DNA from 3 places in the Cedecea sp. Ae19-4 genome. Region 2 is predicted to be linked to each of the others. Evidence: predicted binding sites of a transcription regulator. Region 2 holds the regulator's gene; each other region holds the start of a gene.
The links. Region 2 encodes Fur, which represses iron uptake genes when iron is present. Its sites were predicted from a motif close to ATAATAATGAGAACNACTATCAA; they were not measured.
Positions count from the first base shown of each region.

Region 1: a site for Fur is predicted at 1,085-1,107, ahead of sodA (superoxide dismutase [Mn]). Genes of this name have one in related genera too.
Region 3: a site for Fur is predicted at 715-737, ahead of AAIE02_RS08810 (TonB-dependent siderophore receptor). Genes of this name have one in related genera too.

Region 1 covers NZ_JBCHWG010000002.1:263,903-266,224, forward strand. Annotated here, with positions in the region: gene rhaT (L-rhamnose/proton symporter RhaT) at 1-780, opposite strand, end outside; gene sodA (superoxide dismutase [Mn]) at 1,187-1,807, shown strand; gene yiiM (6-hydroxyaminopurine reductase) at 1,881-2,322, shown strand, end outside.
Region 2 covers NZ_JBCHWG010000001.1:434,541-436,862, forward strand. Annotated here, with positions in the region: gene chiP (chitoporin ChiP) at 1-272, shown strand, start outside; gene AAIE02_RS02005 (ChiQ/YbfN family lipoprotein) at 320-646, shown strand; gene fur (ferric iron uptake transcriptional regulator) at 741-1,187, opposite strand; gene fldA (flavodoxin FldA) at 1,467-1,997, opposite strand; gene ybfE (LexA regulated protein) at 2,177-2,322, opposite strand, start outside.
Region 3 covers NZ_JBCHWG010000001.1:1,864,026-1,866,347, forward strand. Annotated here, with positions in the region: gene treA (alpha,alpha-trehalase TreA) at 1-587, shown strand, start outside; gene AAIE02_RS08810 (TonB-dependent siderophore receptor) at 828-2,322, shown strand, end outside.

The DNA.
Region 1 (2,322 bases), on a different contig from region 2:
AATCAGGTTGGTAACAATCAGCGATTTTGCCAGCGAGAAATCGGCTTTTACCGACAAGTTTTTTACTTTTACCAGTCGGATAAAGCAAAAGCCCAGATTAATAACGGCGCCGCCCCCCATGATCACCACATAGCTTGGCAGGGCAATATAAAGCGGATCGACGCCCAGATTCGACGCCGCCTGATGCATGGGCTTCGCTGCATCCATCGCAAATGACATACCGGCGGAGAAAATGCCGCACATCATTGCCAGCAGCAGCCCTTTTTTCAGGTTAAATTCTTCCGCTTTAATCCCCATCTGACGCTCTTTTAGCAGCCCGGCCCAGGTCACAATAGCCACGCCGATAAGCGCCACCAGCACGCCAAGGAGCGTCATGCGTCCGCCTGGCGTACCCGTCAGCATGGCAAATTTGCCATTGATGATCGGGGTCAGTAATGTGCCGACAATCAGCGTGATGCCGATAGCGACGCCAATCCCCATCGACATCCCCAGATAGCGCATCGTCAGGCCATAATTGATATTACCGATGCCCCACATGGCACCAAACAAAAACACCGGCAGCAGCGTGCCCACGCTGAACGACCCGTAATACCCCCAGAAATCGGGTAGCAGTACGGCACTCACCGCCCACGGCAGGATAAGCCAGGAGACAATCCCGCCGACGGACCACATGGTTTCCCAGGACCAGTGCCGCACTTTTTTAAACGGGGCATAAAAACAGGCGGCGCTGGCGGCGCCGATCAGATGCCACAGGATCCCCATCGTGATTGCATTGCTCATGATTAACCCTCGCTGTTTTCGGGCCGTCGCCTCTGCGACAGCCTGCAATGTCAACGAGTCTAAAGAGTGAGCTGCGGGCTAACCTTCAGGGCAATGCCGCGCGCCCGATGAAGCTGGCAAAATTCAGCGAGTGCCGCCGATGGCGATCACAATTTGTGCTCCTCTCGGGTTCTTCTCATGCCGTTACGTCACGACCGGGTAACAATTCGCCGTTACTCTGGGAAAATGGCTTTTTACCCGCTGCGTTATAGCCGTAAGCCGTGGTTTCATGAAGAAAAGTTATAACCACACGCTAAGTACGGCATTGATAAACATTTTCAATATCATTTAATTAACTATAATGAACCGACTGATTACGCGGCGTTAACAGCATTACAGCCGCTCTACGTTAATGGAGACGATGAATATGAGCTATACACTGCCATCCCTGCCTTACGCTTACGACGCGCTGGAACCGCATTTCGACAAAGAAACCATGGAAATCCACCACAGCAAACACCACCAGGCTTATGTCAACAACGCGAACGCCGCGCTGGAATCCCTGCCTGAGTTTGCCAGCCTGTCTGCTGAAGAACTGATCGCTAAACTGGATCAGCTGCCTGCGGATAAGAAAACCGTACTGCGTAACAACGCCGGTGGCCACGCTAACCACAGCTTCTTCTGGAAAGGCCTGAAAAAAGGTACCGAGCTGAAAGGTGACCTGAAAGCCGCTATCGAGCGCGATTTCGGCAGCGTTGACGCGTTCAAAGCTGAGTTCGAAAAAGCAGCCGCTACCCGTTTCGGCTCCGGCTGGGCGTGGCTGGTACTGAAAGGCGACAAACTGGCTGTAGTTTCTACTGCAAACCAGGACAGCCCGCTGATGGGCGAAGCTATCTCCGGCGCTTCCGGCTTCCCGATTGTGGGCCTGGACGTTTGGGAACACGCTTACTACCTGAAATTCCAGAACCGTCGCCCGGACTACGCGAAAGAGTTCTGGAACGTGGTTAACTGGGACGAAGCAGCAGCACGTTTCGCCGCTAAAAAATAAGGTTGCAATCCGACCTTAGAGAAGCGAGCCTGATGGCTCGCTTTTTTTATGTCTATTTCGCAGGGAGTCGCTTATGCATCGCTATCCGCTTCAGGTTTACGTTGGCCAGATCCGTGCTTACGAAGGGAGTCGGCCCAGCGCCATCGCCAAGGTGCAGGTGGACGGCGAACTTCGCCTGACCGAGCTTGGGCTGGAGGGCGACGAGCAGGCGGAGAAAGTGATTCACGGCGGGCCAGACAGGGCGCTGTGCCACTATCCGCGCGAGCATTATCAGCACTGGGCGCAACTCTTCCCGGATAAAAGCGATTTGTTTAACGCCCCGGCCTTCGGCGAAAACCTGTCCACGGAAGGGATGACGGAAAAGAACGTCTGTATGGGGGATATTTACCGCTGGGGTGAAGCGCTGATTCAGGTGACTCAGCCTCGTTCGCCCTGCTTTAAGCTGAACTACCATTTTGGCGTAGAGGATATGGCAACGCGGATGCAGGAAGCGGGCTACTGCGGCTGGCTTTATC
Region 2 (2,322 bases):
ATGCATGGGACGCAAAACCATCTACATGGGCGCTTGATGCTTCCGGTAACCGCCAGGATCTCGCTTCCAACAAGATCAAAGAGTCTTCTTACAGCCTCGACGCCATGTATACCGTACAGGAAGGCCGTGCGAAAGGCACGCTGTTCAAACTGCACTTCACTCAGTACGACAACCACTCCGACATCCCAAGCTGGGGCGGTGGGTACGGCAACATCTTCCAGGATGAGCGTGACGTGAAATTCATCGTGATTGCTCCGTTCACCATCTTCTGATGTGAAACCGGGCGCGCAAGCGCCCGTTTTTTTATAAGGAACCGAACATGAAAAAGATTCTGCTGATTACCGCCGCTGTATTCACGCTGTCTGCCTGCGTTCAACCTCCTGCACCTCCGGAAGATTCACGCCTGAAGCAGGCCTATAGCGCCTGTATCAATACGGCGGAAGGCAATCCGGATAAAATTGAAGCCTGCCAAAGCGTGCTGAACGTACTGCGCCAGGAAAAACAGCATAAAGCGTTTGTTGAGAAAGAAACGGTGAACGTGCTGGATTACCAGAAATGTATCCAGGCAAGAAAGAGCGGCAATGATGAAGCCGCGAAGGTACGCTGCGATAAGATTTGGCAGGAGATTCGCGCCAATAACAGCTGATAGCCTTTTTCAGTCAATAAAAAAACCGGCAAGGGAAACCTGCCGGTTTTTGCTTTTAAACGCCACCGAAGCAGCGTTTGTTAATGCGGATTACTTATTTAGGATCGTGGGCCGTGTCGTCTTCGCGGCAGTCACCTTCAGCACAGTGTCCGTACAGATAGAGGCTGTGGTTAGTCAGGCGGATGCCGTGGCGAGTGGCAATTTCACGCTGGCGGGATTCAATAGAATCATCGCTGAACTCGATCACTTTACCGCAGTCGAGGCAGATCAGGTGGTCGTGGTGATGCTGCTGGGTCAACTCAAAAACGGACTTGCCGCCTTCAAAATTATGGCGGGTCACGATCCCTGCATCATCAAACTGGTTCAGCACGCGATAGACGGTCGCCAGGCCGATTTCTTCGCCCATGTCGATCAGACGTTTATATAAGTCTTCCGCGCTGACGTGATGATTTACCGGCTCTTGCAGCACTTCGAGGATTTTTAATCGAGGAAGCGTGACTTTCAAGCCGGCCTTCTTTAATGCGGTATTGTTGTCAGTCATGCGGAAAGTGTCCTGTTGCTTAACGATTCGCTCAAACTGCAGTGAGCGTAAAGAGTAATGCGTCTCATTATAGAACTGCTACTTCTAAATGGGAACCGCAAGTATGGTGCAAAATAAGGCTGAAAAATCGTGGCGGCGTCGCCATTTACAGTAATTATCAGCCAAGCTATCAGGAAGACATTGTACAGGGATGTACGAGAAAGTTACAAACTTGTAGCAATTATTTTCATTGCTAAAAGCTATCAAGATGGCGCAAATGCTGTATTTGCGCCAGAGAAATCAGGCGTTAATGATATCCGCCAGATTCAGTTCTTCAGAAACCTGTTTAACCCACTTCTCAACGCGCTCAGCGGTCAGTTCCGGCTGGCGATCTTCATCGATGGCCAGGCCGACAAAATTGTCGTCATCCGCCAGGCCTTTGGAGGCTTCAAAGTGGTAGCCCGCGGTTGGCCAGTGGCCCACAATCGCCGCGCCGCGCGGTTCGATAATGTCGCGAATGGTGCCCAGCGCATCACAGAAGTATTCCGCGTAGTCTTCCTGGTCGCCGCAGCCGAACAGCGCCACCAGTTTACCGTTGAAATCGACTTCTTCAAGCGTAGGGAAGAAGTCATCCCAGTCACACTGGGCTTCGCCGTAGTACCAGGTCGGGATGCCGAGCAAGAGAATGTCGAAACCTTCGAGATCTTCTTTGCTGCTTTTAGCAATGTCATGCACCTCAGCAACGTCTTTACCGAGCTGTTTTTGAATCATTTTCGCGATATTTTCGGTGTTACCGGTGTCGCTGCCGAAAAAAATGCCTACGATTGCCATGAGTAAAATAACCTCTTGAAACTTAATAGTATGCTGGCCGTTCAATGCCCACGTATAGGGCAATCATAGCAGAACAGCTCCAGCAGCGGAAACAGCTATCACGCCCGGGTGCACAGTCTGCAACATGGTTTTGCTCACCCTTTTGAGATTTCAGATAACCCGCAGGGTGGCTGAAGGCGTTACCCGAGATTTTTAAGCTGCTCGAACAGCATCTCTTCGATCAGTTCGCTGCGGCTGATGTTACGGGCGTCAGCCAGCTGGTTGAGGGCATCGACCGCCTCATTGTTCAGTTTTAGCTCAACCCGCTTCAAACCACGCACTTTAT
Region 3 (2,322 bases), 1.4 Mb from region 2:
CCAAAGAAGGCTGGTACGCGGATTACGATCTGAAAAGCCACACGGTTCGAAACCAGCTAACCGCCGCCGCCCTGTTCCCACTGTACGTTCATGCGGCGGCGCAGGACAGAGCGGACAAGATGGCGAAAGCCACCCGTCAGCACCTGCTCAGCGCGGGCGGACTTGCCACGACCAGCGTAAAAACCAGCCAGCAATGGGATGCCCCCAACGGCTGGGCGCCGCTGCAGTGGGTGGCCACCGAAGGTCTGCAAAATTACGGGCATAAAGATCTCGCGCTGGAAGTCAGCTTCCGCTTCCTGAGTACGGTGCAGAGCCTCTACAACAAAGAGCAAAAGCTGGTTGAAAAATACGATGTCACAGCCGGAGGTGCGGGCGGTGGAGGCGGTGAATATCCGCTTCAGGATGGCTTCGGCTGGACCAACGGCGTCGCGCTGAAAATGCTGGATATGCTCTGTGCAAAAGAAAAACCCTGCGACAATGCGCCGGATAAGCTGCCTTCGGCCACGCCCGGCCCGGTAACGGAAGCGGCCAAACCTGCCGCAGATAAAACGGGGATCTCACCAGCCTCGAGCAAGCCAGCGCCGTAACCTGACCATACTGACCACGGCGTGATTGCCGCTTAATCATTTCATTTAAAACAATAAGCCCATGAAATCATCATTGATTTCATGGGCTTTTATGCATTAAAAATCATCGCACGCCTTGCACTTGATAATAATAACGATAACAATTCTCATTCGAAACCGCATTTAAAAACCGCGTTTTCCCGTCGCATGCCGGCGGAGGACTTCCATCAGGATGATGATCTCAATACTTCCGGACAAAAAATGATAAAGGACCTTACCGTAAAGCGCTCCGCTTTACTCTGCACGCTGGCGCTCATCGCCCCTTTTTCTTCATCGGCTGAAGAAACACTGGTTGTGACCGCCAAACCTGCTGACACCGCAACCTCTCCAACAATAGGTTATACCGCCACCACAACCCGTGGCGCGACCAAAACCGACGAGCCGCTGATTACCACCGGGCAAAGCATTTCCGTCGTGACCCGTCAGCAAATGGAAGACCAGGGCGCGCAAACCATTAATAGCGCGCTGCACTATACCCCGGGCGTGTTTACCGGATTCTCCGGCGGTGCAACCCGTTACGATACCGTCGCATTACGGGGTTTCCACGGCGGCGACGTGAATAACATCTTCCTTGATGGCCTCCGCCTGATGAGCGACGCGGGCAGCTTTAACGTGGTCCAGGTCGATCCCTGGTTCCTGGAACGCCTTGACGTCATCAAAGGCCCGTCTTCCGCACTTTACGGCCAGACTGTTCCGGGTGGCCTGGTGATGGAAACGTCTAAACGTCCGCAGTTTGTCGAAGAAGGCCACGTGCGGGCGATATACGGCAACCACAACACCAACGGCACGGCGTTTGATTACACCAACGCGATTAATGACCAGTGGGCCTTCCGTATCACCGGCCTGACTAAAAATAGTGATACACAGTATGACAACACGCGTGATGAACGTTACGCTATTTCGCCGTCCCTGCTTTGGCAGCCGGATGATGCAACGTCTCTGGTACTAAGAGCCTACCTGGAAAAAGATCCGTCCGGGGGCTACCACGGTTCTGTTCCGGGCGACGGCAGCCTTTACACCACCACGGGACGCAAGCTGGATACTGGCTTTTCTGACGTACAGCCGGGCGATGACGCCTTTAAGCGCCACCAGCAGATCTACAGCTACGAGTTTGCTCACGCCTTCGATGAGGTCTGGTCTTTCCGCTCAAACGCCAGCTATACCCACTCAAACGTAGCGCTACGCCAGGCCTATCAAATTGGCTGGGCAGATACCGCGCATAACGAACTGTCGCGCTACTACAGCCGTGAAAACTCCTCGCTGGATGCCTGGGCCATCGACAATCAGTTAGAAGCCGACTTCGCGACCGGCGATCTGCAGCATAAAGTGGTGCTCGGCGGGGAATATCACCGGTTCACCAACGATCTGACCGACGGGACGGGCTACACTACCAACCTGAATCCGTGGACCGGCGTTTCTGGTGGCGTTGGCGGTTACTATTATTACGATCCACGTGACCCAAGCTACGTGACAATTAATCAGGGGCTTTTGGTGAAATCAGGCCGCCGCCAGTATGAGCAAACCGGGGCTTATCTGCAGGATGAGATGAAGTGGGACCGCTGGCATATGACGCTGTCTGGCCGCTACGATCATCTGGTGACTAAAAGCCATCTGGTGGCGACGGCGATCGACAGTGACGTGACGGACAACCGCAGCGACAACCACTTTAGCGGCCGCGCATCTCTGCTGTACGCCT